DNA from 4 places in the Bradyrhizobium sp. LeoA1Lang genome. Region 3 is predicted to be linked to each of the others. Evidence: riboswitches for the same ligand, from Rfam matches in the RefSeq annotation. Region 3 holds a riboswitch; each other region holds the start of a gene.
What was found. Region 3 has a riboswitch for cobalamin ahead of ACZYOF_RS01870 (DUF1636 domain-containing protein). Riboswitches for the same ligand answer to the same signal wherever they lie in the genome.

Region 1 (7,687 bases), on a different contig from region 3:
GACCAGTCGAGCATGGTGTTATTCCTTATTCCGCTGTTCACTGGCAGGCTTCGCATTCGGGATTGTCGATCGAGCAGGCGATGGCGCCGGACAAGTCCGGGGCGGTGGACATCGCCGGGGCAACTGTAACGGCGTTGAGCTTGCCGTCGGTGCCCTTCAGCGTCGACTTCTCGACATGGGTGGCGCTGCGCGAGCGCAGGTAATAGGTCGTCTTCAGGCCGCGCTGCCAGGCCAGGCGATACAGCGCATCGAGCTTCTTGCCGGAGGGGTTGGCGATATAGAGGTTGAGCGACTGCGACTGGTCGATCCATTTCTGCCGCCGCGCCGCCGCCTCGATCAGCCAGGCGCTGTCGATCTCGAACGCGGTCGCGTAGAGCGCCTTGACATCATCGGGGATGCGGTCGATCGCACCGAGACTGCCATCGAAATATTTGAGGTCGCTGACCATCACCTCGTCCCACAGCCCGCGCGCCTTGAGATCGCGGACCAGGAAGGCGTTCACGACCGTGAAGTCGCCGGACATGTTGGATTTGACATAGAGATTCTGGTAGGCGGGCTCGATCGACTGCGCCACGCCGCAGATGTTGGAGATGGTTGCCGTCGGCGCGATCGCCATCACGTTGGAATTGCGCATGCCGACCGTCTTGACGCGCTCGCGCAAGCCGTCCCAGTCCAGCGTGCGCGAGCGGTCCATCGCGACTTCACCGCGCGCTTCGGCAAGCAGCTCGATCGAATCGATCGGCAGGATGCCCTGGCTCCACAGCGATCCCTCGAACGACGGATAACGGCCGCGCTCGGCGGCGAGATCGACGGAAGCCGAGATCGCGTGATAGGCGATCGCCTCCATGCTGGTGTCGGCGAAGGCAACAGCCGCGTCCGAAGCAAGCGGGATCCGCAGCACGTGCAGCGCATCCTGGAATCCCATCAAGCCGAGGCCGACCGGCCGGTGCCGCAGGTTGGAGCGCCGTGCCTCGGGGATGGTGTAGAAATTGATGTCGATGACATTGTCGAGCATCCGCATCGCGGTCGCGACCGTCCGCTTCAGCCTGACCGAGTCGAGCCCGCGCTCGCCGATATGGTTGAGCAGGTTGATCGAACCGAGATTACAGACCGCGGTCTCCTCATCCGAAGTGTTGAGCGTGATCTCGGTGCAGAGATTGGAGGAATGGATCACGCCGACATGGCGCTGCGGCGAACGCAAATTGCAGGGGTCCTTGAAGGTGATCCAGGGATGCCCGGTTTCGAACAGCATGGTCAGCATCTTGCGCCAGAGATCGACCGCGCGGATCTTCTTGGATACGCGCATCTCGCCGCGCGCGGCCTTGTCTTCGTAGGACGCGTAGCGCTCGGCAAAAGCCTTGCCGTAGAGATCATGCAGATCGGACGTCTCGTCCGGCGAGAACAGCGTCCATGCGCCATCGGCCTCGACGCGCTGCATGAAGAGATCGGGCACCCAGTTGGCGGTGTTCATGTCATGGGTGCGGCGACGATCGTCGCCCGTGTTCTTGCGCAGGTCCAAAAATTCTTCGACGTCGATGTGCCAGGTCTCGAGATAGGCGCAGACCGCGCCCTTGCGTTTTCCGCCCTGGTTGACGGCGATCGCGGTGTCGTTGGCAACTTTAAGGAACGGCACCACGCCCTGGCTCTCGCCATTGGTGCCCTTGATGTGCGCGCCAAGCCCACGCACGCGGGTCCAGTCATTACCGAGGCCGCCGGAATATTTGGCAAGCAGCGCGTTGTCCTTGATCGACTTGAAGATGCCGTCGAGATCATCAGGAACAGTGGTGAGAAAGCAGGACGACAGTTGCGGCCGCAGCGTGCCGGAATTGAACAGCGTCGGCGTCGACGCCATGAAGTCGAAGGAGGACAGGAGATTGTAGAACTCGATCGCGCGTGCCTCGCGGTCGATCTCGCGCAAAGCCAGACCCATGGCGACACGCATGAAGAAGGCCTGCGGCAATTCGATCCGGTCGCCGCGGACATGCAGGAAATAGCGATCATAAAGCGTCTGCAAGCCGAGGAACTGGAACGCGAGATCGCGCTCCGGCTTCAGCGCCGCGGCGAGCTTGTTCAGGTCGAAGCGGCCGAGCTCGGGATCGAGCAATTCGGCGCGGATGCCGGCCTTGATATAGACCGGGAAGTATTCGCCATAACGCACGGCCATGTCCGCCTGCGACGCAGTGGTTGGTGCGCCCTGCACGAAGGACAGCACTTCGGTGCGGAGCTTGTCGAGCAGCAGGCGCGCGCTGACATAGGCGTAATTCGGCTCCTGCTCAACCAGCGTGCGCGCCGCCATCACGCTGGCGAGCGCGAGTTCATCCTGGCTGATGCCGTCATACAGATTGCGCTGGATTTCTGCCACCACAGGCGCGGCATCGACGCCGTCGACCCCGGCGCAGGCCTCGCCGACGATCATCGCCAGCCGCGCATGGTCGAGCGGCACCTTGTTGCCGTCCGCGAGCGTGACGTGGATGATTGGGCCGGCCGCGGCCTTTGCTGATTTCGCGGCCTGCTGCTCGGCGCGCTGCCGCGCCCGCTCCTCGCGATAGAGCACGTAGGCGCGCGCCACCTTGTGATGGCCGCTGCGCATCAGCGCCAGTTCAACCTGGTCCTGGATGTCTTCGATATGAAAGGTGCGGCCTTCGCTCATCCGGCGTGACAGCGCGCCGACGACTTCGGCGGTCAATTCCTCGACCGCTTCGTGCACGCGGCGCGACGCAGCCGCCGTATGACCCTCGACCGCGAGGAAGGCCTTGGTCATTGCCACCGAGATCTTGCCGGCATCGAATTGCGACACCGTGCCGTTGCGGCGGATCACCTGCATCGGCAGCCGCGCCTCCGGCGCCGCGATCGATTCGGGGCGCAGGTGAATGAGAGACGACGCGGTGGCTTCGCGATCGAGAGAGAGTGACATCTTGCAGACCCCGTGATGTTTGTTGGGGCCGGATGCCGGAGGCGACGCTGCGTGATGATGCCGGCGGCGCACCGGCATGAGCCTGCAAGCGACCGCCGGGACACCCCGCCCGTGGACGTTATTTGCTGTCACGGCAGGTCTCCTGGCTCGCAGGTCGGCGTTACTCCCCGTCTTCCCAATGCGATCCCGCATCAGTGACGTCTAAAGTCGGGAGCAACTCACTGCTTACAGTTGCGGGGGCAGCGCCGGATTCTCGCGATAAATGCGCGATCACTGGCTTCCCTCTTAGCCACCATTCCTTGCGTCATGATGGACCGTGACAGCTACATCTGGTGCGATTTGGGGAATGGTGTCAATGGGACGTATGGGCGAAGCGCAAAAATTTCAGCCCATGCCGTTGACGCTGTGAACAACCGGCGCCACGCGCACGTGATGCCATCCGAGTTGACGTTCGCGCGATCTTGCCGGTAAGTGAACGCGTCGTGGTTCTTCGGAGAGATCTTTTTTCCGGAGCTAAGAGGGAAGCCGGTGTGAAGCCGGAGCTGCCCCCGCAACTGTAAGCGGCGAGCCGCGGTCCACAATTGCCACTGAAGCCTGCAAAGCTTCGGGAAGGCCGGACCGCAGCAACGACCCGCGAGCCAGGAGACCTGCCTCGACAACATACACGTCCTCGGGCGGGGTGTCCCGGTGGTGCGGTTGCGATTCCGTGCACACCTCGCGCAGGGAATCCAGACGTGTCACTACGGCCTTTGCCCCCAACTCATGGGGTTAAGCCAATGTCTTCCACTTCACTTGCTGTTGCATCTCTCGGAACGCCGCGGATCGGTCCGCGCCGTGAACTGAAATTCGCGCTGGAACGCTTTTGGTCCGGCGCATCGGACGAAAAGACGCTGATCGAAACCGGCATCGGGCTCCGTGCGGCCAATTGGGCGCGGCAGAAGAAGCTCGGTATCACCGTGATCCCGTCGAACGATTTTTCGTTCTACGATCAGGTGCTCGACACCTGCGCGATGGTCGGCGCGATCCCGGAAACCTATGGCTGGACCGGCGGCGCAGTGCCGCTTGCGACCTATTTCGCGATGGTACGCGGCACCAAGGCCGACGCGCATGACGAGGCCTGCGGACATGGCCATCACGCGCACGGCGTGGCGGCGCTCGAAATGACGAAATGGTTCGACACCAACTATCATTACATGGTGCCGGAGCTTCGCAAGAACCAGTATTTTGCGCTCGCCTCGCGCAAGCCGATCGAAGAGTATCAGGAGGCGAAGGCACTGGGTTATCAGACGCGCCCCGTGCTGATCGGCCCGGTCACGTTCCTGAAACTGGCCAAGTCCAAGGACGCGCATTACGACACGCTGTCGCTGCTCGACAGGCTCTTGCCGGTCTACATCGAAGTGTTGCGCGAGCTCGTTGCCCGCGGCGCGGAATGGGTGCAGATCGACGAGCCCTGTCTCGCAACTGATCTGGACGCCGCCGCTCAGCAAGCCCTACGGCGCGCCTATTCCGGAATCGCCAAAGCAGTGCCGGACATCAGGATCATGCTGGCGACCTACTTCGGCGGGCTCGGCGGCAATCGTGCGGTCGCGTTTGACCTTCCGGTCGCCGGCCTGCATCTCGATCTCGTGCGCGCGCCTGAACAGCTCGGCGATCTCATGGATGTTCCGAAGCAGCGCGTGCTGTCGCTCGGCGTGATCGACGGCCGGAATGTCTGGCGCGCGGATCTGAGCCGGATCCTCGATCAGCTCGAGCCCGTTGTCGCAAAGCTCGGCAAGGAACGCGTCCAGATCGCGCCATCGTGCTCGCTGCTTCATGTGCCAATCGATCTCGCGCTGGAGACGAAGCTCGATCCCGAGGTGAAGACCTGGCTCTCATTCTCGGCGCAGAAGCTCGAAGAACTTGCCGCCCTCGGCGCGGCTCTTGGAAGTGGCCGGGCCCATGCGTCCGAAGCGATCCGAGCATCCGATGCCGCCGCGGCCGCGCGCAAGATCTCGCCGCGGATTCACGATGTGAAGGTTGCCCAGCGTCTCGCCGCCATCGATGACGGCACGCGCCATCGTGCCAGCCGGTTCGCCGAGCGCGTCGAGGTGCAGCGCGAGCGGTTCAACCTGACGCGCTTCCCGACCACGACCATCGGCTCCTTCCCGCAGACGACCGATGTCAGGAACGCACGCGCCGCGCATGCCAAGGGCGCACTCAGCGATACCGCGTACAAGACCTATCTGCAGCATCAGACCGCGCGCGCCATCCGTTGGCAGGAGAACATCGGGCTCGACGTCCTGGTCCATGGCGAGTTCGAGCGCAACGACATGGTGCAGTATTTTGGCGAGCAGCTTTCCGGCTTCGCCTTCACCGAACTCGGCTGGGTGCAGTCCTACGGCTCGCGTTGCGTCCGGCCGCCGATCCTCTACGGCGACGTCTCGCGACCGCAGCCGATGACGGTCGAATGGTGGCAATTCGCGCAGTCGCTGACGACAAAGCCGGTGAAGGCGATGTTGACCGGCCCCGTGACCATCCTGAACTGGTCGTTTGTCCGCGACGACCTGCCGCGCAGCGAAGTGTGCCGGCAAATCGCGCTCGCTATCCGCGATGAGGTGCACGATCTCGAAGCGGCCGGCGCCGGCATGATCCAGATCGACGAGGCAGCGCTGCGGGAAGGCCTGCCGCTGCGCAGGTCGGAATGGAAGACCTATCTCGATTGGGCGGTCGACAGTTTCCGCATCTGCGCCTCCGGCGTGCAGGACGAAACCCAGATCCACACCCATATGTGCTACTCCGAGTTCAACGACATCATCGACGCCATCGCGGCGATGGACGCCGATGTCATCTCGATCGAGACCTCGCGCTCGAAAATGGAATTGCTCGACGCCTTCCGAAATTACCGCTACCCGAACGAAATCGGCCCCGGCGTCTACGACATCCATTCACCGCGCGTGCCTGACATTGGCGAGATCACCGATCTCCTCAAGCTCGCAAGGCAACGGCTCTCCGATACCCAGCTCTGGATCAATCCCGACTGCGGCTTGAAGACCCGCAAGTGGGAGGAGGTGCGTCCGGCGCTCGCCAACATGGTCGCTGCGGCGCGCGAATTGCGGTCGCTTGCCTAAACAGTGAGGCCCCGTCTCGTATCCTGCGGCGGCTCAAGAAGGAGAACCCCATGCGCTTCTGGATTCAATGCACGAGGTTCGAGACGGGGCAGCCCATCCACATCAACATCGCGCTCGTCGGCAGCATGTGGCGCGACGGCGAGCGCACCGTGCTTGCCTTCGTCGGCGGCGATGGCGAGAGGATCGATGTCGCCGAAACGCCGGAGCACATTCTGGCCGTACATCTCGGCGCGCCCGGGAGGGCATGACGATATGCAGTCGGTTAATAACGTCATTGCGAGGAGCAAAGCGACGAAGCAATCCATTTCGCCGCTTGCGGAGGTATGGATTGCTTCGTCGCTTGCGCTCCTCGCAATGACGGTGTCGTCCTGGCGAAGGCCAGGACCCATAACCACCGATGCCTGTTGTGGAGCGAGCAAGCAGATACGGCTTTGCGCACCAGGAGCATCTGTGGTTATGGGTCCCGGGTCAAGCCCGGGACGACGACGGAACGTGGTCGGGAGCAATCAAAAAGCAAAAGCCCGGCGCGAGGCCGGGCTTCTGTGCGTCTTGCCTCTCTGATCGCGCCTACGCCTGAGGCTGCGGCTCCAGGCCGGGGTCCGGATCTGGGCGCGGGCGCGACTTGCCGGCGGGCGGCACGGCGGAGGCGCGCGGCGTGGTCGGCTCGAGCACGGACTCGCGGTTCGGCTTCTTACCCTTCAAGAGATCGACGATCTCGTCGCCGGTCAGCGTCTCGAACTCGAGCAGGCCCTTGGCCAGTGCTTCGAGATCGGCGCGCTTCTCGGTGAGGATTCGCGTCGCCTCGTTGTAACCTTCCTCGACCAGGCGCTTGATCTCGGAGTCGATCTTCTGGACCGTCGCCTCCGAGGCGTTCTGGGTGCGCGACACCGACATGCCCAGGAAGACCTCGTCCTGGTTCTCGCCATAGGAGACGGTGCCAAGCTCTTCCGACAGGCCCCAGCGCGTGACCATCATGCGCGCCAGACGTGTCGCCTGCTCGATGTCGGAGGCCGCGCCCGAGGTGACTTTCTCGCGGCCGAACACCAGTTCTTCCGCCACGCGGCCGCCCATCATGATGGCGAGCCGCGAGGTCATCTGCTCCAGCGACATCGACAGCTTGTCGCGCTCCGGCAATTGCATGACCATGCCGAGTGCACGGCCGCGCGGAATGATGGTCGCCTTGTGGATCGGGTCGGTAGCGACGACGTTGAGGCCGACGATCGCGTGGCCGCCTTCGTGATAGGCGGTCAGGAGCTTCTCTTCCTCGGTCATGACGAGCGACTTGCGCTCGGCACCCATCATCACCTTGTCCTTGGCCTCTTCGAACTCGGCCTGCGTCACCATCCGCTTGTTGCGGCGGGCGGCGGTCAGCGCGGCCTCGTTGACGAGGTTCATCAAGTCGGCGCCCGAAAAGCCCGGGGTGCCGCGCGCGATGGTCTTCAGGTTGATATCGGGCGCCAGCGGCACCTTGCGGACGTGAACCTTCAGGATCTGCTCGCGGCCGACGACGTCAGGATTCGGCACCACGACCTGACGGTCGAAGCGACCGGGCCGCAGCAGCGCCGGATCGAGCACGTCGGGCCGGTTGGTGGCGGCGATCAGGATCACGCCCTCATTGGCCTCGAAGCCGTCCATCTCGACCAGCAACTGGTTCAGCGTCTGCTCG
Region 2 (7,687 bases), on a different contig from region 3:
TTGCTTTCCTTTTGCTTCATGATTTCGCGGAGAGACTTCGGCCGCGGAGGTGACCTGTTGCGGCCCTCCCACGAGGCCGCGATCACGCCCTCGAAGGGAGCTTCCCCCGAGTGCAACTCGGCATTCCGCTATCGGTTGTGACTAGTTTAGCGTTCGCCGCGCCAGGCCCTGCCACCGAAATGCCCATGCCGATCCTCGACGAGACAACGCAGCCTGATCCGGCAGGGATGGAGGAGGTGCTAAATCGAAATGACCATCATACGCTGGATGCGAAGGACCATCACGGGTCGATGTCGCATTTGGGTCAAACTGAAGAAGAACGTGCGGTGATGGCCGAACAATTCGCAGGCGCATATTTGCTGAAGTAGAAATCCCGGCTTGGTCGGGGTGGGGTACCTGGCATTGCCGGCTACAAGGCGATCAACGCACTGGACTCTATGATCGGCCATCATACGCCGCGACACGAAGCTCTTGGTTGGGCTGCGGCGCGCGCATCGATGATGTGGCAAACTTCATTCCAGCTCGCCTGACCGCTGTTCTCTTCGTGCTGCGCGCCCCGGTCTTCGCAGGGTGGTCATGCATGATGCGCGATGCGAACCGGCGCCGCTCGATTAATGCCGGCTGGCTCGAAGCCGCCATAGCTGGAGCGCTCGGCGAGCGGCTCAGCGGTCCGCGAGCGTATCACGAGACCATCGCGGCGGGAACTCGAGGCGCTCGCGAGGGCTGAGCTCGCGATCGTGGTCAACCCGAACGATCCCGACGGAAAGCATCATGATCAGAGTGAACTTCTTTCGATCCTGCCGCGTGTCGGCCGTCTAGTGATCGACGAAAGCTTTACCGAGCTAGCCCTGGCTTATCACCTGCGCCCGATCAGTCCCTCTTCGCCGCCCTTGGTCGCCCTGATCTTTCGCGGACCATCTCCTTTTTCGCCATTTTGATGGCGTGGCGGGCGTCGGTGGAGCCCTCGGGCGCGACGATGTCCCCGTCCTCGGCGGCACCTGGTTCGGACATCATCCGGCGTGGTCCCTTTGGCTTGACAAGTTGCGGCCCAGAGCAAATGGTTGGCCCGCGTTGGTGCCTGTTCTGCGACAGGCGAAGAGGGAATGCGATAGGGCTCGAGCCAAACGGCTTGGCCTGAAAAGCAGCCGCCCCCGCGACCGTGACCGGAGAGATGCCCGAAGCCACTGATCAGCTGGGGATCGGGAAGGCGGGGATCGAAGGGAAAGACCCTGCTCCGCAAGCCGGGAGACCTGCCAGCGCAACGTTGAGACCGGCGGACGGGGTGTTCCGCGACGGGGAAAGCGAAGCCTCCTCAAGGACGGTTCGTGCACCTCATCGCTTCCCGCCGTCAATTCAGGAAGGGGCGATGATCGTCACTCTTCACGTTTGCATCACATGCCGCCCGGGCCAGACGCTCGGGGAAGGCGAGATTACGCCCGGTGCGCGCCTGCATGCCGCTATTCTCGACGCGGGCGTGCCTGACGGCGTCGTCGTTCCCGTCGAATGCCTGTCCGCCTGTAACCAGGGCTGCTCGGTCGCGCTCAGCGCGCCGGGACGGTGGTCCTATGTCTACGGTCGCTTGTCCGATGGCAACGCGCACGACGTGATTGCCGGCGCGTCAGCTTACGCGGCGGCACCCGATGGCATCGTGCCATGGCGCAGCCGGCCGGAGATCTTCCGCAAACAATCGCTCGCTCGCATTCCACCTATCGCCGCCCTGCCAGAAGCCGCGGAATGAACACGCTCGCAAAAGTCCCTGTCACGGTCGTCACTGGCTTGGCATCACTCTGGAAGACGCGCCGAAATTCGATCGCGGCTGCGCCGCGCGAGGCGTCATGAGTACGGTCGCTATCAAGGGCTGGTGCCCTGGCGCGTTGCGGCCGATGCAGTCAGGCGACGGGCTCGTGGTCCGCGTGCGCCCCTATGGCGGAAGGCTCGATGCGGCACAGGCGGCAGGGCTGGCTGATCTGGCAGAGTGTTACGGCAACGGCTTGATCGACTTGACCAGCCGGGCCAACTTCCAGATCAGAGGCGTGAGTGATCAGGGACACTTGTCTCTGCTCGACGGTCTCGCCCAATTGAAGCTGCTTGACCATGATCCGGAGGCCGAGTCGCATCGCAACATCCTGGTGACACCGTTCTGGGGCATAGGCGATGACACGCGTTCGCTCGCAGCCGAACTGGAGCAGGCCCTTGCCGGCAGTTGGCTAGCTCTTCCGACCAAATTTGGCTTCGCTGTCGATGACGGCAAGGAACGGGTGCTTGCTGGCGCATCCGCGGACATTCGGATCGAGCGTGGCCGCGCGGGCGGCCTTTTGGTGCGCGCCGATGGCGCTGAGTTTGGTCGCTCCGTTACGCGCGGCGACGCTGTGAGCGTTGCAGTCGCGCTTGCCGAATGGTTCATTACCTCAGGCGGCACCAGCGGCAGGCGAGGGCGCATGGCCGCCCACATCATGGCCGGCGCGAGATTGCCGGATGCACTGCTCGGTAGGACCGAGCCCGCACCGACGATCGCTGTGCCTCGTCCCGGTCTTTGTCCGCTGGGTGCGATGGTCGGCGTCGCATTCGGGCAACTGCCCCATTCGGCACTTCGGCTTATTGCCGCAGATGCGCAAGGGTTGCGTATGACACCGTGGCGGATGATTCTTGCTGAGGGAGCACGCACGATGCCGCGCGGTGCGGACCTCATCACCGAGGCCGATGAGCCAGCGCTTCGCGTCATCGCTTGCAGCGGCGCGCCGCGCTGCCGCGAGGCTCTTGCCGATACCCGCACGCTGGCTGCCGCGCTTGCGCCGCACATCGCCGCGGACGCGCGCCTCCACGTTTCGGGCTGCGCCAAGGGCTGCGCGCATTCCGGGGCGACCGCGATCACGCTGGTTGCGACCAGCGCCGGATTCGATCTCATCCGCGACGGCTCGCCGCGCGCCGCGCCAGTTATGCGTGGCTTGAGCCACGGCGTCATCATCGAAAATCCCTCCATGCTGGCGGGAGGACGCTGATGCCGCACATTTATGAAGCCGACGGTGCAGCGATCTATCGACAGTCCTTTGCCACCATCCGCGCCGAGGCGGACTTGACGCGCTTCACGCCCGATGAAGAACAGGTGGTCGTGCGCATGATCCATGCCGCCGGCATGGTAGGGCTCGAGGCCCATATCCGTTTCACGCCCGGCATGGTGGCGGCGGCGCGGGATGCGCTGCAGGCCGGCGCGCCCGTACTTTGCGACACGCGTATGGTGTCCGAGGGGATTACACGCGCGCGGTTGCCGGCGGTCAATGCCATCGTCTGCACGCTCGGCGACCCCGCCGTTCACGTACTGGCACAATCCATGCGCGATACCCGTTCGGCCGCGGCACTGGAACTGTGGCGACCGCACCTCGATGGCGCCCTTGTCGCGATCGGCAACGCGCCCACCGCGCTGTTTCACCTCCTCAACATGCTGGAGGATCGCGATTGCCCGAGGCCGGCTGCAATCATTGGCTGTCCGGTCGGCTTCGTCGGCGCGGCTGAATCCAAGGCCGCGCTGATGGCCGATCCGCCGGCGCCCGCCCTGACAATTGAAGGACGCCTCGGCGGCTCGGCGATCACCGTCGCCGCCGTGAACGCGCTCGCGAGCCGGAGCGAATAGCGATGGGGCGCATCATTTGCTGCGGCCTCGGGCCAGGCAATCCGGACTTGATGAGCGTGCGCGCGGACCGCGAGGTGCGCGCAGCCAGGCACGTCGCCTATTTCCGCAAGAAAGGGCGTCCCGGTCAGGCCCGCCGCATTGTCGAAGGCATGCTGGCCGCCAATGTCTCCGAATATCCGATGGAATATCCGGTCACCACCGAGCTCTCCTTCGACAGTCCGGATTACCTTCGCGTGCTCGCCGGCTTCTATGAAGAATGGGCGGAGCGTCTGGCGCGGCTTGCGCTCGCGGTCGATGTCGTCGTGCTCTGCGAAGGCGATCCCTACTTCTATGGCTCCTTCATGCATTTGCACGCGGGCCTGCGAGGCCGCGTCGAGATCGAGGTGATCGCGGGCATTCCGGGCATGGCCGGCTGCTGGAATGTGGTCGGTCAGCCGATTGCGTTGGGCGATGACGTGACGACCGTCTTGATGGGCACAATGGCGGAGGATGAACTCGAACGGCGGATGCGCAATTCGGACGCGCTCGTCGTCATGAAGACCGGGCGCAACCTCCAAAAGGTGCGCCGTGCGCTCGCCTCCGCCGGTCGTCTCAATGATGCCTGGCTGGTCGAGCGCGGCACCATGCCGGGCGAGCGTGTCGCGCGGCTGGTCGATGTCGAGGAAACCGATTGCCCCTATTTTGCAATCGTGCTCGTGCATGGAACGGGATGGCGCGCGGACAACATCGCATGACGGGATCGCTGACGATCGCGGGACTTGGGCCGGGCGATGAGGCGCTGGTCACGCCGGAGGTGACGGCCGCGCTAGCTACCGCGACCGACATTCTGGGCTATGCGCCCTATGTCGCGCGCGTAGCGCCGCGCGAAGGGCTCACGTTCCATCCGTCGGACAATCGCATGGAGTTGCAACGCGCAGCCCACGCATTGCGGCTGGCATCAGAGGGACGCAACGTGGTGCTGGTATCCTCTGGCGATTCCGGCATCTTTGCGATGGCTTCTGCCGTGTTCGAAGCACTCGAAGAGACGCCGCAATACCAGGGGCTTCCGATCCGGGTGCTCCCTGGCGTGACCGCAATGCTGGCGGCGGCCGCGCGCGCCGGCGCGCCGCTCGGACACGATTTCTGTGCCATTAATCTCTCCGACAATCTGAAATCGTGGGCGGTGATCGAGAAACGGCTGCGGCTTGCGGCCGAAGCTGATTTTGCCATCGCGATGTACAATCCGCGCTCGGCGAGCCGGCTGGAGGGATTTGGACGCGCGCTCTCAGTGTTGAAGGAGGCCGGGTGCGGCGACCGTCTCGTGATATTCGCGCGCGCGGTCAGCACACCCGATGAGCGGATTGAAATGATCAAATTGAGCGAGGCGTTGCCCGAGATGGCCGACATGCGTACGCTCGTGATCATCGGCAATTCGGCGACGCGACGCGTTGGCCGCTGGGTCTATGCGCCGAGGCACGCCCGATGACCGAGCCATTGCATCACCTCGGCCACGCTTTCCATCCGCGTCCGCTCAGGCAGAGGCGGCCGCGAGATCATGATCACGGGAAGGCCGAGCGCACGCGCAGCGTCGATTTTTGCGCGCGCGCCTTCGCCCCCGGAATTGCGGGCGACAATCCATTCGATGCCGCGCGTGCGCATCATCTCCAGCTCACTTTGAAGAGTGAATGGCCCGCGCGACACGATGACGTCGGCATCGAATGGCAGTGCGCCCTCGGGCGGGTCGACGAATCGCAAGGTGTAGGCATGCTGCGGCTTCGCGCCGAACGGCGCGATGTGTTGCCGGCCGATGGCAAGAAAGACGCGCGCCCGATTTTCCGGCAAGGCGGCGACGGCGGACGCGACATCCGCAACCTCGATCCAGTTATCGTCAGTCGCCTTGGCCCAAGGCACACGCTCGATCGCGATCAGAGGCGTTCCGCTTGCCGCGCACGCGGCAGCCGCGTTGCGGCTCATTTCGGCCGCAAACGGATGGGTTGCATCAACGACATGCGTAATGGCTTCGCGGCGAATATAGTCGGCAAGTCCGTTCGCGCCGCCGAATCCACCGACGCGGGTGGGCAGTGGCTGGTCGGCGGGGTTGCGGGTGCGTCCGCCATAGGAATAGATCGCTTCGAGGCCCGCCCGCGCAATTGCTGCAGCGAGCAAATTGGCCTCAGTCGTTCCGCCCAGAATGAGGGCGCGCGTCATGGCTGATCCCTGGCTGACCATCATCGGTATCGGCGAGGATGGCCTTGCCGGCCTCTCCGAGGCAAGCCGAAAGGCGCTTTTTGAAGCCGAAACCGTCTTTGGTGGCGAGCGCCATCTTGCGCTCGCAGGCATAACCGAACGCACCCAGCCCTGGCCAGTGCCGTTCGATGCCGACGCTGTGCTGAGCTGCCGCGGCCGCCCGACGGCGGTGCTCGCCTCGGGCGACCCGTTCTGGCATGGCGTCGGCGGCAGTCTTGCGGAGAAGCTCGAGGCAGGCGAGTGGATCGCGCATTCCGCGCCTTCGACATTCTCGCTCGCCGCAGCGCGGCTCGGCTGGCGTCTTGAGTCCGTCATCTGTCTCGGACTGCACGCCGCGCCGTTCGAACGGCTCGTGCCGCATCTCGCGCGCGGCGCACAGATCATTTGCCTGGTGCGCGATGCCAGGGCGGCTGGTGACCTTGCGAGATGGTTGACAGAGCAGGGGTGGGACGCATCGTCGTTCTGGACCCTCGCCGCGCTGGGCGGCCCACGTGAGAAGATCATGCAGCATCGCGCAGACAGCTATGCCGGTGATTTGGCCGATGGCCCGGTCGCGGTTGCGCTGAAGGCCAGCGGAGCACAAGGCATCACCCGCAGTTCGGGGCTGCCGGACGATCTCTTCGCGCATGATGGCCAGATGACGAAGCGGCCGGTGCGTGCGCTCGCTCTTTCGGCGCTGGCGCCGCGACTGGGCGAACGGTTGTGGGATATCGGCGCAGGCTCTGGCTCGATCTCGATCGAATGGGCGCTGTGCGGCGGGATCGCGGTGGCCGTCGAGGCGCGCGATGACCGCGCCGCGAACATCCGCCGCAATGCAGCGAGTTTCGGGCTGTCGCACCGGGTCACCGTCATTGGCGGGACTGCTCCCGACGCTCTCGCTGCACTTGAAACGCCGGATGCTGTGTTCCTCGGCGGAGGTCTCGACAGCGCGATGTTCGATGCCGTCTGGTCGCGCGTTGTCCCGGGTACGCGGCTGGTCGCGCACGCCATAACGCTCGAGACGGAAGCGTTTCTCGTGGAACTGCACCATCGCCACGGCGGCGGGTTGATGCGGATCGAGCTCGCGCATGCAGGACGACTCGGCCATTACCGCTCCTGGGAGGCGACACGGCCGGTCGTGCAATGGAGCGTGGTCAGATGAAGGTCGCGGGCTTGGGATTCCAGCGCGACGCCACGCTCGACGCGCTCCGCGAAGCGCTCGTGGCGGCCGGCGGACCCGCCGGAATCGCGGCGGTGGCAACCGTTAGCGACAAGGCGGAAGCGGGTGCCCTGAAGTTGCTCGCGCGAGAATGCGGCGTGCCGATCAAGGCGATTCCAGCTGAAGTTCTGACAGGCATCGCAACGCCGACTCAGTCAAAACTCATCAGGGACAAGTTTGGCACGGGATCGGTCGCCGAGGCTGCCGCGCTCGCCGCGGCCGGCCGTCGCGCGCGGCTAATTTCGAGGCGGTCGATCTCGCAGGACCGGACGGCAACCGCTGCCATTGCGGAGGGAGACGGCGAATGACGGTGCATTTCATCGGTGCAGGGCCGGGCGCCGCGGATCTCTTGACCTTGCGTGGCCGCGATCTCATCGCCTCTTGTCCGATCTGTCTCTATGCCGGCTCGCTGGTGCCGGCGGGCGTGCTGGCGCATTGCCCGCAAGGCGCGCGAATCGTTAACACCGCGCCACTGTCGCTCGACGAGATCATCGCAGAAATCGCAGGTGCGCATGCCGACGGCAAGGATGTGGCACGGCTGCACTCGGGTGATCTCTCGATCTGGTCGGCGATGGGCGAACAATTGCGCCGCCTGCGCGCGCTCGGTATTTCCTATTCCGTGACGCCGGGTGTTC
Region 3 (7,687 bases):
CGCCGCCACGTCGCTCGATCGGGTGAGCGACGAGATCGGTTCGACCAAAGGCGCGATCTATTATTATTACCGAAGCAAGTCCGAGCTCTTCTTCGCCGTGCACCGCCGTGGCATGGAACTGACACAGGCGGCGATCCGGCCATCTTTCGAGACCCCGGCTTCCGCGCGCGACCGCCTGCACGGCATGGCGGTCGCCCATACCATCCTGGTCATCGATCACCTGCCTTATCTGCGCGTGATCGCGCAGGGACTGGAAATGCATCTTCTGGAACGCACGAACGAGAGCGAGAGGGCGAAGCTTGCCGATGTCGCCGCGCTGCGCGAGGCCAACGAGAACCTCTATATCCGGGTGATCAAGGATGGGGTCGCTTCCGGCGAATTCAGGTCCGTCGATGCCAAGCTCGCCGCGAAGCCATTGCTTGGCGCCTTGAACTGGACCTCGCGCTGGTACCAACCGCGTCCCGGAGAGACGCAAGCGGCCAAGAAACGCGTGGCGGAGTCGATCGCGGATTTCGTGGTCGCCGGTTTGGAGAAGAAAAATTGAGCGGAAGTGCGGAGAGCCGAGCCAAGGATGACGTCGCCGCCTATCGGGCCGTCGAACTGATCTACCATTCCTATCTCACCGGCCTCATCCTGATGCTATCTTCCCGCGCCGGCGCGGCGCGCGCGGCCGAGGTGGTGTTTCGGACCTTCCGACGCCAGCAATTGGCGCGCTTTGTTCCGGGGTTGAAAAAGCTGGGGCTCGACAAGCTCCCGCACGCAGTGGCCTGCGCGCAATACCATTATCTCTCGAACCAGGTCGGCGGCGTTAAGGTCGAGTATGTCTACGAGAGCGATCAAAAGGCCTGGGTACGATATCCGCCGCCGCGATGGATCTGGTCGGGCACCGCGATCTGCGGCATTCCATCGGAGGTGTCGCGCGCGATGCTGCGAGGATGGCACGCCAATAACGGCGTCGTCCTCGGTAATCCACGGCTGGGCTTCGTCTGTACCGGCCAGACGGTCGACGGACAGCCCGGCCTGGAGGGCTACTACAAGGAGTGGGATCACGACCTCACGCCCGATGAACGGCTGCAGTTCTCGCCCGGCGAGCAATGTCCCCCGTTTCGAGCTGATCTTGCGCCACGGCTTCCGGAAAACACCTGGCCCGAAGAGCGCCTTCAGAAAGTCCTGCGCAACTATGCGATGGAATACATCACGTCGATCGTGCCGGAAACCATCGCCGTGCTCGGCCCCGACGAGGGCGGCCACCTTGCCGGCGCAGCAGCGCGGCTGGTGGGGATGCACACCCTTGATGACGTCGCTTCGCTGCTCGGCGGTGTCGGTCCCGGCGCTGAGGGCTTCGCCAGTGCTTTTGCTCGCATTGCCCGCGGGCAGGGCGACGACGCCGAGTTGCGCGTGCAGGGCGCGACCACGACGGTACGGCAGACCTCATGGCACCTGATGGCAGAACGCGGCCCGCTGTCTCCGGCGGTGTTCGACGCCTGGAATGAACTGTGGGTCGGCGCCGCGCTCGCGCATGATCGTTTCATGCGTGTCGACATGACGGAGCGCCGTGATCGCGGCGATCCGTCCTGGTGCTGGCAATTCCGGTGAGGAGCCAGCGGGCGCAGCCTGACGATCGGCCGCCTAACTTCGTTGTCTTGATACTTTCTCGAACGCGAGGCTGGTTGCGATGCCCAGCAGGCTCCAGAACAAAAGTCCGGTGAGTACGACGGTCACCACGAACTGGTGAGAAAGGGAGGCCGGCACTTCGACATGAGACTCGGGCGCAACAGGCGCGCCGACGAGATGCGGTATGATAATGAGTATGAGCCCGAGGACCGCAGCCCACGGTTCAGAGCGCAGGACCAGGAGGTAGAGCGCTGATGCTGTCAGAGCGGCGGTAGCGACCCACCAGATTTGCCGCGCGGTGAGATCGGCGACCGGCAAACCCGGCAGCTCCGGAGGGAGGCCGAGACCGGGCGCCGCGACAAAAACGACGAAGCCGCCGAGGCCCCAAAACAGACCTTCGCGCCAATGGACCGGTCGTTGCCGAAGCGCATAGATGCCGGTGAGCAGGAGGCCGAAGCCAATCGCGGTAAGGACGTTGGCGGCGACGGTCAGGGCGTTGCGCTGCAAGCCCTCTTCAGGTTCCCATTCCGCATCGTGATGATGATCCGCTTCACCACCACTGGAATGGGCGGCCTTGTGCTGCGCATCGGCCGCGGCTTTCTCGTAGATTTCGCTCTTCTGGATCAGCGGCACGGTTCCGAAGAACTGCACGACCGATATCAGCGCGCCGACGATCAACCCGGCAAGCGACGCCGCAAACACGATCGATCTGAAGACGTGCATCTGTCGTCAGTGACAGGGGAAGGCGTTCGCGTGGCGCACGTCGTGGGCGGCGTTATGGACGGCACTGATGTGCGAAAAGCCGACCATGCCAACGACGAACAGACCGAGAGCCATCGCCAGAACGGCCTGAACGATGACATTCGTGCCGGTTGCAACGGCTGTAAAATTGGCTGACTGCGTCTGCTGCATGGTGATCCTCATTCCGCGAGTCATTCTAGCCCACGGCATCGCCCGATGCGACCGAATTTTTTATCCGGCGACGGATGTCGCGGCTCGTAAGATGAAAGTTCTCCGTTTCTCGGATGCTTCTGGCGATCAGCTTGGCGTGGGCCGCCGCTTCGAACGAATCGCGGTGTATCAGGTAGAAGTCGATGCACTGCCGTGGCGAAGGCGTGTAACCCAGCAGCGTCCGGAATGCGCGCCGGTGCATGACGCATATGCCCATGTGTCCGGTGGGACGGAATGCCAATGAATCGATGCCGCTTCGCCAGATCGGTTCGCTCTTGTCAGACACCGGTGACTCACTCGAACATGGGCGCAGATCACATGGCCGACCGGATGACGGCGGCAACGCCGAGCAGAAAGCCGACCTCGAACGCCTGCTCGATGGCCCCGAGCACGTCGCCGGTATAGCCGCCGATCAGCCGTCGCGACCACAGCGTGACCGCAACTGCCAGTGCGATACCGCAAGCGATGCCGACAATAAGCGCGGTTGGGGTATGCGTGCCGGAGGCCGCAGCAAGTGGCGTCAGTGCGAGCAGCGCCACAATCGTTGCGAAGCCGATTTCGCCTGCCCGGAGCGGAGAGGGCGTATAGGCCACCTTCATCGCGGACGTGTTGCCTGCATATTTCATCCAGCCGACGATCGGCAGCACCACGGCGCGGCCGGCGGCTCCGCTCGCAATCAGCGCCGCCGCGCCAATCCAGGCCGGCATCTCGGCGAGCGCCGCGACGCGCAATGCAATTGCGAAAATCAGCGCAAGCGTGCCATAGGTTCCAATCCGGCTGTCCTTCATGATGGTGAGACGCTGTTCGACCGTCCAGCCGCCGCCAAAGCTGTCTGCGGTATCGGCCAGGCCATCCTCGTGCAATCCGCAGGTGAGAAGGACACTTGCCAACACCGCCAGGAGCGCCGCGATGACTGGCCCCAACACGAGGGCTGTGAGCACAAGGGTCGCCGCCGAAACGAGACCCACGATCGCACCAACCAGCGGGAAGAATTGCGACGAGCGGACCAGCCACTCGGAATCAGGCGCATCGTTCGAAGCGCCGACAGGGATGATCGTAAGGAATCGGACCGCGTCGCGAAAACGATCCAGGCGCATCTAGATCCTTCCCTCCAGCACGTCGCTGAGGTCGGCGACATCGGTCAGCAGGCGGGACGCGGCCCGTACCAGCGGGACGGCCAGCAACGCGCCGGTACCCTCGCCAAGTCTCATGTCGAGAGCGAGTAGCGGCCGTGCCTGAAGCGCCGCGAGCACGATGTCGTGACCCTTTTCGGCCGACCGATGTGCGAAAACGCAATAGTCGCGCGTCGCCGGCGCCAGCCTGACGGCAACAAGGGCGGCGGCGGACGAAATGAAGCCGTCGATAACGACAGGACGACGATGCGCCGCTGCGCCGAGCGCTGCGCCCGCCATCATGGCGATCTCGAGGCCGCCGAATTCCCTGAGCACCTCGAACGGCGCCGTGGCATCGCTACGATTGGCCGCCTTGTGGACGGCAGCGCGCTTGCGCGCCATGCCCGGTTCGTCCTGGCCGGCGCCGACGCCGATGCAATCATCCAGCGGAGCGGGCGCCAGCCGATGCACCAGAAGCGCCGAAGACGCCGTGTTACCTATTCCCATCTCGCCGAGCGCGATGATGTCGGCGCCATCATCGATTTCACCGGAAGCTATGGCAAAGCCGGCCGCGAGCGCCTTGCGCGCTTCCTGGGCCGACATCGCCGCCTCGCGCGCAGAATTCGCGGTGCCGGCCCGAATCTTGATGGCGAGGAGGTCGCGATGGGAAGGCAGTTCGCTGGCGACGCCGGCGTCCACGACGCGGATCCTGACATCCGAGGCGGCCGCAAAGGCGTTGGCGCTGGCGCGACCTGCGAGATAGGTCCTTACCATCGCGGCCGTCACGGCGGACGGATATTGCGAAACGCCTTCTTCCGTCAGCCCGTGATCACCAGCGAACACGAGCAGGACGGCGTTCTGCAGCGCTGCGGCGGATGGATGGGTGATCGTGCCGAGCTGCACAGCCAAATCTTCGATTCGTCCGAGCGATCCCGGCGGCTTGGCTTTGCCGTCGATTCGCGCGCGCATCGTTGCGGCAAGCGTCTGATCGATTGGAGCGATCGCGGGGATTTGCCAGTCAGATGGGATTTGGAAGGTCATGGGCTCCTCGTGCGCGCGCCTTAAGTGGCCGAAGGAAACGGGCAGGTCAACTGCGGTTGACCGCCGTCGCGGGGACAGCTAGCGTGGCGGCGATGGTCCTTCCTTCGGGAAGGTGAAAAAGGGAAGCCGGTGCAAGGCCGACGCTGCCCCCGCAACTGTAAGCGGCGAGCCAAAGCCGAAGCCACTGGGATGACCGGGAAGGCGGCGAGAGGCGACGACCCGCGAGCCGGGAGACCTGCCATCGCGTATTGTGCTTTGGAGGTTCGTCGGGCGGGGTGCACCGGACGGAATGAGTTCGATGGTCGTTCCACCGTCGAACGCGATCCAACAAAGCTCGCGGCCGTCATGGCCCTGACTTGAGCATTGTGATGGATCGCAACGACGTCGATCAGCAAGACCCTGATACTCGCCCGGACGAAGCTTTGCCTGCGACCGCGCCTGGCGGTTCTGTCATCGTGAGCGTATGCGTCACCTGCAAGACGTCAGAGGGCGTCCTGGCTGGCCCTGCCATGTTCGACGCGATCCGGATCGCTACAAGCGAACGTGATGCTGCCGTTCAAGTCCGGCGCGTGCAGTGCTTGAGCGTGTGCAAGCGGCCGACCACGGTCGCGGTTTCGAGCTCGGACGGCTACACCTTCTTGTTCGGCGACCTCCAGCCCGAGGGGGCTAGTGCCGTCGTGTCTTTCGTCGAGTCCTATCGCAAGTCGATCTACGGCCTGGTGCCGTGGCGCGAGCGCGCCGAAATCCTGCGCAAGGGAATGGTGGCGCGGCTGCCGCCCGCCCGCTGGTCGCCGGAAGATGGCAGCGCCCCGAAATGACTGATCTCTCGACCACTTTGGTGTTGGGGGGCGCACGCTCGGGCAAATCGGCTTTTGCCGAGCGGATGATTGCCGAAAGCGGCCTTGCACGCGTGTATCTGGCAACGGCGACCGCAGGCGACGGAGAGATGCAGGACAGGATCGCGCATCATCGCGGCCGGCGTGGGTCGGATTGGACAACCGTGGAGGAGCCGCTGGCGCTCATTGATGCCTTGACACAGGTATCGCGGCCCGGCTGCGCGGTGTTGGTCGATTGCCTGACACTCTGGCTCTCCAACCTGATGCTCGCAGGGCGTGACCCCGATGTCGAGACGAAAGGGCTCGCGCGGTTTCTTAGCGTAGCAGCAAACCCTGTTGTCCTGGTGTCGAACGAGGTCGGTCTCGGCATCGTGCCTGAAACCAGGCTCGGCCGCGAATTCCGCGATGCGCAGGGCCGTCTCAATCAAGTAATCGCCTCGGTCGTTCCCAACGTCGTGTTCGTCGCGGCCGGCCTTCCGCTGTGGCTCAAACGTTCCTCTTAAGGAGTCCTGAAATATGTCTCGTGTTCCAGTTACCGTGCTTACTGGCTTCCTCGGGGCCGGAAAGACGACGCTGTTGCGCTCGCTTCTAACGCAAGCCGACGGCCGCCGCATCGCCGTCATCGTCAACGAGTTTGGAGATGCGGGTTTCGACGGCGGTCTTGTCGAGGAATGCGCGGCCAAGGCCTGTGCGCCCGGCGATATCGTCGAGCTGACCAACGGCTGCATCTGCTGCACCGTCGCCGACGATTTCATTCCGACGATGGACACGCTCCTGACACGCGACGAACCGCTGGATGCGATCGTGATCGAGACCTCCGGACTCGCGCTGCCGCAGCCACTACTGAAGGCGTTCGCATGGCCTGCGGTCCGCACGCGCGCGACCGTCGACGGCGTCGTGACGGTAGTCGATGCGCTGGCGCTGTCCGAGGGACGCGTCGTGCTCGACGAACAGGCCGTCGCGGCTCAGCGTGCCGCGGACGAAGAGATTGATCACGACGACCCGATCGAAGAAGTGTTCGAGGATCAACTCGCCTGTGCCGACCTCGTGGTCCTTTCCAAGAGCGATCTGGTATCGCCAGATGTGCTTGGTGGCATCGAACAGTGGCTCATCGCACAATTGAGGCAAGGTGTTCGCGTCGTCCGCTCCCATGGTGCGCTTGCTCCCGATGTCCTGATCGGAATGAAAGCCGATGCCGAGAATGACCTCGCCGCGCGGGCAGGTCACCACGGCGAAGAAGAAGAGCACGATCACGACGATTTCGACAGCATCGTCGTGACGCCTGCGGCGGCCGAGAGTGTCGAGGCGATGCGCGCGCGGGTCAGCGACGTCCTCGGTCTCTCGGGGGTGCTGCGCGTCAAGGGCCATGCACGGATCTCCGAGAAGCCTGCGCCGATCGTGGTGCAGGCGGTCGGCAGCCGTGTCGAGCTGGCGTTCGCGCGGCCTGACGCCAAGCAGGCCGAGCATCTGGTCGTGATCGGCCTGAAGGGCTTCGACGCCGATGCGGCGCGCCGCGCGCTTGCGGGATAGCCTTTCGAAAGGCGATCAATGCATCTGAAACTCGACAGCGGCGGCAGCATCGACGACGGCGATGTCGCTCGCGACCTCGGGCAGGAAACCGCCGACATCGTCATCCTGTCTGCGGCCGACAGTGATCTGGCGGCCTTCGGTGCTGCGCACGCGGCATTGCCTCCGAACTTCCCGAGTGTCCGCCTGACCAATCTGCTGGCTCTTGGTCATCCCGCCTCGGTCGATCTCTATGTCGAACGCACGCTGAGCGAAGCAAAGATCGTCGTGCTTCGGATGCTCGGCGGCGAAAGCTATTGGCCGCACGGCGTTGAAAGCCTTCGGCGCGACGCGATCCAGCGCGGAACGTTGTTCGCCTGCATTCCCGGCGAAACCGACTGGAACGCTGCATTAGCCGCGCGCGGCACGCTCGGCGCCGGCGAGACCTACGAACTGTGGCGCTATTGTACTGAAGGCGGCATCGACAACGCGCAGTTGGCGCTTCGCTTCGCCGCGCATCTGATCGGCCACGGCAACAGGCCGCCGTCGGCGCGGCCAATGCCGGCCGCCGGCTTCTGGAACGGCGAACCTGCCACCGACCAACGCCCCAACGCTGTCGTGATCTTC
Region 4 (7,687 bases), on a different contig from region 3:
TGTCGGGGGTCCGCTCCGCGAAATACACGACGTGCTGGCCAGTGCCGCTGCCGGCCTCCAGCACGTCGCCGGATCGGCCCAAAAGAAATTTTTCTAGCACCGCCCAGATCGGCTGATGGTTGCGATGAAAGGCAGCCGCATCAAGCCGGCCGTCGGCCTCGACCCGCCCGCCGTCCTTGCCGAATTCAACCACAAACTCTGGCATGATGCTCTCCTTTGCCTATCGTACAAAACGCAACACCGTAGCGATCCTGCTATTCCGCGCGCGCCGTCGCAATGCGCGATTTGGGCGCGCCTTCATCATAATGGTTACGGCCGTAGCCCCGGATGAAACGGAAGCGTAATTCGGGGCGAGCGCACCCATCTCTCCGCTCGTCATTCCGGGATGCGCCGAAGGCGCAGGCCCGGAATCCATTGCGCCGCATGCGCAAGTGGAAGAATGGATTCCGGGTTCTCGCGGAGCCTGTCATCGGGCCGCGCTTTGCGCGGACCCGTTGGCGAGCCCCAGAATGACGAGCTGAGAGATGGATTGCTTCGCTGCGCTCGCAATGACGGGGGATGGAGCTACCGCGCCACGCGCTGCAATTCCTTCGTCAGCACGTCCAGCGCGTCGGCGAGCATCACGCCGCCGCAGACGGTGAGACGTTCGGGAAGCACAATGCGTTTCTCCGGCGGATAGAAGTGCTCCAGCGCCGGATGCAGCAGGAAGGCGCGGCCGTTGTCTTCGGCGCGGTCACCGGCCTCCGAGACCAGGATGAAGTCCGGTCTCAGTTGCACGATCGCTTCCAGCGAGGCGTAGCCGCCGGCCGCGACGCCGAGGTCGCCGGCGGAATTGAGGAGGCCCGCTTCGGTGAGCAGCGACGACACCAGGCTGTCGCTGCCGGACACCCAGCCACGGCGCGCCAGCGGCAGCACGCGATAGTGCTTGCCGGTCGCGGCCTCGCGCGCATGGGCGATCGCGGCGTCGAGCCTTGCTATCGCGACCTTTGCGCGGTCCGGATGCCGCACGATCTCGCCCATCTCGCGGATCTGGTCCTTCACCTCGTCCAGCGTGCGCGGCACGGTGAACTCGACGAGATGCAGGCCGTTGGCTTTCAAGAGCTCGCGCGTCGCGCGCTTGTCGAACAGGCTGGCGACGACGATGTCGGGCTTCAGCACCAGCACGTCCTCCGCGCCGCCGGAGAGAATCGGGAAGCGGCGCGCCGTGTCGGCGGCGAATGATTGCCAGGCCTCGCGGGAGAATCGGCTGAGGCCCAGGATCTGCTGGGGATCGGCGAGCGAGAGCAGCAACTGATCGCTGCAGACGTTCATCGAGACGATGCGCGGCGCGCTCGCCGCAAGCGCGACAGTGGTGGACAGGGCGAACGCTGCAAGGAATGCAGCGAGGCGCCGCATCAGATCTCCGCCCACGGCACGATCACCGTCTCGCGCTGATATTCGGCGCGGAAGGCGCTGACGCGGAACACATCGGCCATGACCGTTTCCGACAGCGCATCCGCCGGCGCGCCCTGCGATGCGAGGCGCCCTTGCGCCAGCACCAACGCATGGTCGGCAAAACGTGCGGCAAGGCCGAGGTCGTGCGTCACCACGATCACCAGCACGCCCTTGTCGGCTGCCGCACGCAACCCCTTCATGACGTCGATCTGGTGGCGCGGATCGAGCGAGGCGGTGGGCTCGTCCGCCAGGATGATCGGCGCCTCCACCGCAAACACGCGCGCCAGTGCGACGCGGCTGCGCTCGCCGCCGGAAAGCTCGGTGACGCGGCGCTCGGCGAACTCCATGACGTCGGCGGCCTGCATCGCCCGCACCACCGCCTCGACATCGCGCGGGGACAGCCGTGCCGGATCGGTGGCACCATGCGGATAGCGGCCGAGCGCGACGATGTCGCGCGCGGGTAGCGGCCAGTGCACCATGTGCCCTTGCGGAAGATAGCCGAAGCGTTTGGCCCGTTCGCGCAGCGGCAGCGCGGCGAGCGCCTCGCCACCCACCCTGATGACGCCATCGGAGGGAATGAGGCCGGCGAGCGCGCGCAGCAACGTGGTCTTGCCGGCGCCGTTCGGACCGACCAGCGCAACGAGATGACCTGAGGCGAGTTGCAGCGACACGTCGCTGAGCACGCGGCGGCCGGCGAGCGCGACGTTGAGATGTTCCGCGACAAGCGCCGTCATGCGACGCCTCCGCCGAGCGCGCGGCGCTCACGCATGATGAGATAGAGGAAGAACGGCACGCCGATGATCGAGGTCAGGACGCCGACCTTGATGTCCGAGGTCGACGGGATGATGCGCACCGCGATATCGGCCGCGAGCAACAGCGCCGAGCCGGCGAGCGCGCTCGGCACCAACAGCCGCGCCGGGTCGTGGCCGATCACGGGCCGCATCAGATGCGGCGCGACCAGGCCAATGAAGCCGATGGTGCCGGTGACCGCCACCGCGCCGCCGACGCCGAGCGCAACGCCTGTGATCACGAACAGCCGCAGGCGGCCGACATCGACGCCGAGACTTTGCGCGGTCTCTTCGCCAAGCGTGAGCGCACGGAAGGCGCTGGCCTGCGAGAGCAGGATGGCTGCACCAGCAACGATGAACGGCAGCGCCAGCGCGACATGCTGGAAGCTGCGATCCTCCAGCGAGCCCAGCAGCCAGAACGCGATCTCCAGCACCAGGAACGGATTGCTGGCGAGGTTCATCACCAGCGCCGTCGCAGCGCCCGCAAGGCTCGAAATCGCAAGCCCGGCGAGGATCAGGATCAACAGCCCCGCATTGCGGCCAGCGATCGCGAGCAGCACGAACACCGAGCCGAACGCGGCGATGATGGCGGCGACCGGCAGCGCATAGGAGCGGACATCGGCCAGCCCCAGCGCGATCACCAGCACCGCACCGAACGCCGCCGATTGCGGCGCGCCGAACAACGAGGGCGAAGCTAAGGGATTGCGCAAAAGGCCCTGCAGCGCCGCGCCTGACAGGCCGAGAATGGCGCCGATCGCGAATGCCAGGATGGTCCGCGGCAGGCGGATCTCGCGCACGATCACCTGCGTCACATCGCTACCGCCACCGAACAGCGCCTCGATCACCGTCAGCGGCGACAGCCGCACCGGGCCGGTGCCGAGCGAGATCAGCATCAGCAGGGCAACCAACGCAATCATTGCAACGGTCGCGCCCAACCGTCGTCGCGCGGCGAGACCCGCCGCTATCGTGAAATCCTGTGCACTCATCGCGCCCTGCTTCTTGCAGCGAATTCGGTGGCAGACAAGCGACACCGGAACAAAAAAGCGTATTGGGGATGGGGCGCCGCAGTTCGCCGGGATTGACTCACGTGCCGCCAAAATCCTAGATGGCCCCGACGGTTCCTATCGGGATCAAAAGGGAATGCGGTACCGGGAAACTTCCCTCAAGCCGCGGCTGCCCCCGCAACTGTATGCGGTGAATCCTTCGTCTTATGCCACTGGGCGTCTCGGTCCTGGGAAGGCGACGAAGGGTAACGACCCGCGAGCCAGGAGACCTGCCGTCTTACGTGGTCACACGCGACGATGTCGGTCGGGGAGTACAGGCATTTGCTTCACCTGAAGCGCGAAACGCGATGGTGAGCCTCGGATCGCTGTGACGTGCCACTGACGTCATACCGAGGTCTCGCCGATGTTCTCTGCTATCACCGCCACCAAGCAACGCCGGGCGCTCCTGCTCGCGTCGAGCATGCTGGCGCCCGCCTTGTACGTTTCTGCCGCGCTGGCGCAGCAAGCGTCCTCCGAACAATTGCCACCGGTCGAAGTCAGAGCGCCCGGCGACCACAACCGCACCCGTGCCAAGCCCGCTTCCGACGGCACTCCAGGCCCCCGGCGTCCCGCGCCGGGCCAGGTGCCGACCACCGCGCAGCCGGCCGGCGGCGCAGGGTCCAGCGGCACCGCCGCTGGCGGAGCTTCATCCGGTGGCAGCGGCGGCAGCCCGCAGTTCGCCGGCATCGTCGGGACGTCCTCGACCGTGATCACGGCCGACGACATCGCCCATTCGCCATCGCACACCTTGCCGGAGATCATCGCGCAGGCGCCCGGCGTGCAGCTTCAATCGCTCTATGGCGGCGTGAACGGCGCCAAGACCTCGGTCGACCTGCGCGGCTTCGGCGCATTCGCCACCGCCAACACGCTGTTCCTGCTCAACGGTCGACGGCTCAACGACATCGACATGGCGCAGGTCGATCTCTCGACCATCCCGCTGGATTCGATCGAGCGCATCGAGATCACCCGCGGCAACAGCGGCGCCGTGCTCTACGGCGACAACGCGATCGGCGGCGTGATCAACATCGTCACCAAGACCGGCATCGGCGGCCCGCCGGTCTCGATCCGGGGCGAAGCCGGGTACGGCTCCTTCAACCAGCGCATGGCCGCGATCTCGACCGCGATGAATTCCGGGCCATGGTCGGCGTCGTTCTACGGCAACGGCATCAAGTCCGACGGCTACCGCGTGAACAATGCGCTCGACCAGCGCAACGGCGTCGGCAATCTCAACTACACGACGCCGGACCTGAAAGCATTCCTGACGGTGACCGGCGACGACCAGAAGCTGGGCTTTCCGGGTGGCCGGATCGTCGACCCATCCGCCGGCATCAACCAACTCGTCACCGACCGCAGGGGCGCCGCCACACCGTTCGACTACGGCAACCAGCAGGGCGCGAGCGCGACGGCCGGCTTCACCAAGACGCTTCTGAACGGCGTCGACCTGATCGTCGATGGCGGCTACCGCCAGAGGGATACGCAAAGCGCTTTCTTCGGCACCTCGCCATTGATCAGCGCGGCGTCGACCTACAATGACGCCGCGCTGCAGACCTGGTCGATCACGCCGCGGCTGAGCATCAACAATTCGATCTTCGGGATTCCGTCGTCGATCCTGACCGGCATCGACTATTACGACGCGACGTTCCACCAGCAGCGCGGCGCGTTCCGGGGCGTGCCGCCTATCCATACCTACGACCTGTCGCAGCAGTCGCTCGCCGGCTACTGGCAGCATACGGTCGGCCTGCTGCCCACGACGGACTTCTCCTATGGTGCGCGGGTGCAGAACACCTGGCTCAGCGCGCGCGATCGCTACGATCCGAATGCGCCGTTCGCCTTCGACGCGCAGGCGACGCCGCTCGACCAGAGCGAAACCAACTACGCGCTGCATGTCGGCGTCGAGCACCGCTTCACCGAAATGTTCTCGGTGTTCGCCCGCGCCGCGCACGCCTTCCGCACGCCCGATGTCGACGAGCGCGTCTCGACGGGTCCCGCGTTCGACGCCTTCTTCAATCCGCTGCCGCAGAATTTCCAGTTGAAGACCCAGACCTCGCATGACGTCGAAGGCGGATTCCGCGTCAAGACCAACCGCTTCCAGGTGCAGACCAGCATCTACAACATGGACCTCGAGAACGAGATCCATTTCAACCCGGTGCTGTTCTTCAACGTCAACCTCGATCCGACCCGGCGCTACGGCTCCGAGACGCAGGCCTCGCTGCGCGTCAGCGATACCGTGTCGCTGCGCGGCGGCATGGCTTACACGCGCGCTGTGTTCCGCGAGGGACAGTTCGCGGGCAACGACGTGCCGCTGGTGTCGCGCTACACCGGCAATCTCGGCGTGACCTGGAATATCTGGGACAACTATCTCGTGCTCGATGCCACGCTGCGCGCCTGGAGCTCGCGCGTCATGGATAACGACCAGGCCAATACGCAAACGCGCATTCCGGGCGATGCGACGATCGACCTCAAGCTCAGCGGCGCCTATGAGCATTTCTTCTGGTCGGTCAGCGTCAACAACCTGCTCAATGCGCTCTATTACGACTACGCCATCGCCTCGAACTTCACGCCCGGCCGCTTCAACGCCTATCCGCTGCCGGGCCGGACTTTCCTCGTAAAGGCCGGCGCGACGTTCTGAAGCAATCGGCCGGTCCGTGGCCTGCGCACGGACCGGCTTGTCCCGCCCGAATCAGCCATTATGTCGTGATGGCGGGAGATCGATATGGGCGGGATCGGGAAGACAAACCAACCTCCAAAGCAGGAAGGCGGCAAGCCGAAGCCGCCGCCTCCACCTGCGCGCCACGACGAGGACGACGACTACGAAGACGGCGACATCGCCACGCCGAAGCGCGATCGCTACGGCCCGGACGACGAGCCGTTGTGAGACGCCTCCCGTCATTGCGAGCGTAAGCGAAGCAATCCATCGCGCCGCTTGCGGAGACGTGGATTGCTTCGCTGCGCTCGCAATGACGGGGTGAGAGCGTTGCCCAGAATTGTAGGGTGGGCAAAGGAGCGCAGCGACGTGCCCACCATTTCACGAGCGGTGCAAGGGAAGGTGGGCACGCTGCGCTTTGCCCACCCTACGGCGGCTACGGCGGCTGATGCAGTCCGGCGAAATCCTCGCGCTCGATCTTGCGGATGCTCTTCAGGTCGAGCAGATGCGCGCCGAAGCCGCCGCGGGCGACCGTCCTTGCCAGTTTCGGCGAGACCAAAGTGAGGCCGGCCGTCATCGCCAGCGGCACGGCACTGAGCCAGTCGAGCTGCACCGGCGTCAATTCCTCGGTGCTGGCGTTGTATGGCCCTGAGGTCTTCAGGAGATCGCCGCACTCAACCAGAATGTCGCGCCTGGTGCCGCCGCGGGAGGCCTGGCCGAGCAGCGCCTGCATCGCCAGATGCGTCCGCACGCCGGTGCGGCTCTCGGGCAAGGGTTTTGGCGTCTCGCCGAGCGAAACGCGCAGCAGGAGATCGACCAGATCGGTGCCGGCGCGGAAGGCGTTGAGCGGCTCGACCAGGCGCGGATTGCAGTCGATCAGGAGCGGCACGGGGCTGTCGATCGGCATCACGTAATCGACCGATAGCGCGCCGTGCCAGGCCAGCGCTTCTCCGATCGCTTCCAGATAGGCGTGCACCTGCGGACGACTGACGCTTTCCTTGATCGCCTCGCCGCCGCCGACGCCGGGCGCGACCTGCCGGTAGGCGTGGAAGCCGACCAGTTTCCCAAAGCAAAACACCGACTGCGCCTTTTCGGTCGTGCCGGTGACGAGATCCTGCACCAGAAGCTCGCCGGCAAAGCTGTCGGCTGCGCCGAGCTCGTAGAGCGCGATGTTGAAATCGGCTTCGTCGCGCACGAACCAGATGCCGCGGCTCGCGGTGCCGACCGAGGTCTTGATGACGGAGGGAAAGCGGATGGCGTCACGCAACTCGCTCTCCGAGGTCACGATCCGCGTCGGCGGCTGCGGCAGGCCCAGTTGGCCGAGCAGGCGGCTGAAGCCGGCCTTGCTGTGCACCATCCGGTAATTGTCGAACCGCGGCAGCGCCAGGCCGACGCGGCCCTTCAATCGCGCCTCGGCGCGCGCGAACAGAAAACCCTGCTCATGGGTCGGCAGCAGCACGTCGAACGGCGCCTCCAGGAGCCGCTCGATATAGCCAAGGAAGCCCTCGGGGTCGTGGCGCAATCCCGGGCAGCGGTGGAATTTCCACACAAAGCGCGAATAGCGCGACAGGCACCAGGGCGAGGGATCGCAGACTTCGACATGGTGGCCGGCAAGACCGAGGATCGTGATCGCCTCGCGCGCCGAGGTGCTCGCCCCCTCGGGGATCAGGACGCGCAGCTTTGTTGCCGGATCGGTCATGCCAGATCATTGCTGCAATGCGAGTGGCTTGTCTTGCCGCTTTAATGCCGCATGTCGCTCGGTCGCGGTTCGCCGGGTC

Region 1: it holds a riboswitch for cobalamin, as region 3 does, so the genes downstream of both, ACZYOF_RS24880 (ribonucleoside-diphosphate reductase subunit alpha) here and ACZYOF_RS01870 (DUF1636 domain-containing protein) in region 3, are expected to answer to the same signal.
Region 2: it holds a riboswitch for cobalamin, as region 3 does, so the genes downstream of both, ACZYOF_RS38075 (DUF1636 family protein) here and ACZYOF_RS01870 (DUF1636 domain-containing protein) in region 3, are expected to answer to the same signal.
Region 4: it holds a riboswitch for cobalamin, as region 3 does, so the genes downstream of both, ACZYOF_RS36645 (TonB-dependent receptor) here and ACZYOF_RS01870 (DUF1636 domain-containing protein) in region 3, are expected to answer to the same signal.

What each region holds. Positions count from the first base shown of each region.
Region 1 covers NZ_JBVAPG010000080.1:2,196-9,882, forward strand. Annotated here, with positions in the region: gene ACZYOF_RS24875 (ribonucleotide-diphosphate reductase subunit beta) at 1-14, opposite strand, end outside; gene ACZYOF_RS24880 (ribonucleoside-diphosphate reductase subunit alpha) at 38-2,914, opposite strand; cobalamin riboswitch at 3,030-3,248, opposite strand; cobalamin riboswitch at 3,381-3,583, shown strand; gene metE (5-methyltetrahydropteroyltriglutamate--homocysteine S-methyltransferase) at 3,691-6,021, shown strand; gene ACZYOF_RS24890 (hypothetical protein) at 6,072-6,269, shown strand; gene ftsH (ATP-dependent zinc metalloprotease FtsH) at 6,589-7,687, opposite strand, start outside.
Region 2 covers NZ_JBVAPG010000200.1:4,956-12,642, reverse strand. Annotated here, with positions in the region: gene ACZYOF_RS38090 (hypothetical protein) at 186-368, shown strand; partial or broken gene ACZYOF_RS38085 (CobD/CbiB family cobalamin biosynthesis protein) at 390-685, shown strand; gene ACZYOF_RS38080 (hypothetical protein) at 738-938, shown strand; cobalamin riboswitch at 1,056-1,272, shown strand; gene ACZYOF_RS38075 (DUF1636 family protein) at 1,367-1,738, shown strand; gene cobG (precorrin-3B synthase) at 1,836-2,999, shown strand; gene ACZYOF_RS38065 (precorrin-8X methylmutase) at 2,999-3,628, shown strand; gene ACZYOF_RS38060 (precorrin-2 C(20)-methyltransferase) at 3,631-4,362, shown strand; gene cobJ (precorrin-3B C(17)-methyltransferase) at 4,359-5,093, shown strand; gene ACZYOF_RS38050 (cobalt-precorrin-6A reductase) at 5,069-5,815, opposite strand; gene cbiE (precorrin-6y C5,15-methyltransferase (decarboxylating) subunit CbiE) at 5,814-6,995, shown strand; gene ACZYOF_RS38040 (cobalamin biosynthesis protein) at 6,992-7,360, shown strand; gene cobM (precorrin-4 C(11)-methyltransferase) at 7,357-7,687, shown strand, end outside.
Region 3 covers NZ_JBVAPG010000003.1:71,790-79,476, reverse strand. Annotated here, with positions in the region: gene ACZYOF_RS01905 (TetR/AcrR family transcriptional regulator) at 1-544, shown strand, start outside; gene ACZYOF_RS01900 (hypothetical protein) at 541-1,596, shown strand; gene ACZYOF_RS01895 (CbtA family protein) at 1,630-2,337, opposite strand; gene ACZYOF_RS01890 (CbtB domain-containing protein) at 2,344-2,526, opposite strand; gene ACZYOF_RS01885 (hypothetical protein) at 2,552-2,851, opposite strand; gene cobS (adenosylcobinamide-GDP ribazoletransferase) at 2,880-3,662, opposite strand; gene cobT (nicotinate-nucleotide--dimethylbenzimidazole phosphoribosyltransferase) at 3,663-4,718, opposite strand; cobalamin riboswitch at 4,795-4,975, shown strand; gene ACZYOF_RS01870 (DUF1636 domain-containing protein) at 5,087-5,536, shown strand; gene cobU (bifunctional adenosylcobinamide kinase/adenosylcobinamide-phosphate guanylyltransferase) at 5,533-6,057, shown strand; gene cobW (cobalamin biosynthesis protein CobW) at 6,071-7,084, shown strand; gene cobN (cobaltochelatase subunit CobN) at 7,103-7,687, shown strand, end outside.
Region 4 covers NZ_JBVAPG010000181.1:3,102-10,788, forward strand. Annotated here, with positions in the region: gene ACZYOF_RS36625 (DUF938 domain-containing protein) at 1-205, opposite strand, end outside; gene ACZYOF_RS36630 (ABC transporter substrate-binding protein) at 565-1,395, opposite strand; gene ACZYOF_RS36635 (ABC transporter ATP-binding protein) at 1,395-2,168, opposite strand; gene ACZYOF_RS36640 (FecCD family ABC transporter permease) at 2,165-3,139, opposite strand; cobalamin riboswitch at 3,321-3,517, shown strand; gene ACZYOF_RS36645 (TonB-dependent receptor) at 3,630-5,894, shown strand; gene ACZYOF_RS36650 (hypothetical protein) at 5,979-6,140, shown strand; gene ACZYOF_RS36655 (hypothetical protein) at 6,346-7,608, opposite strand.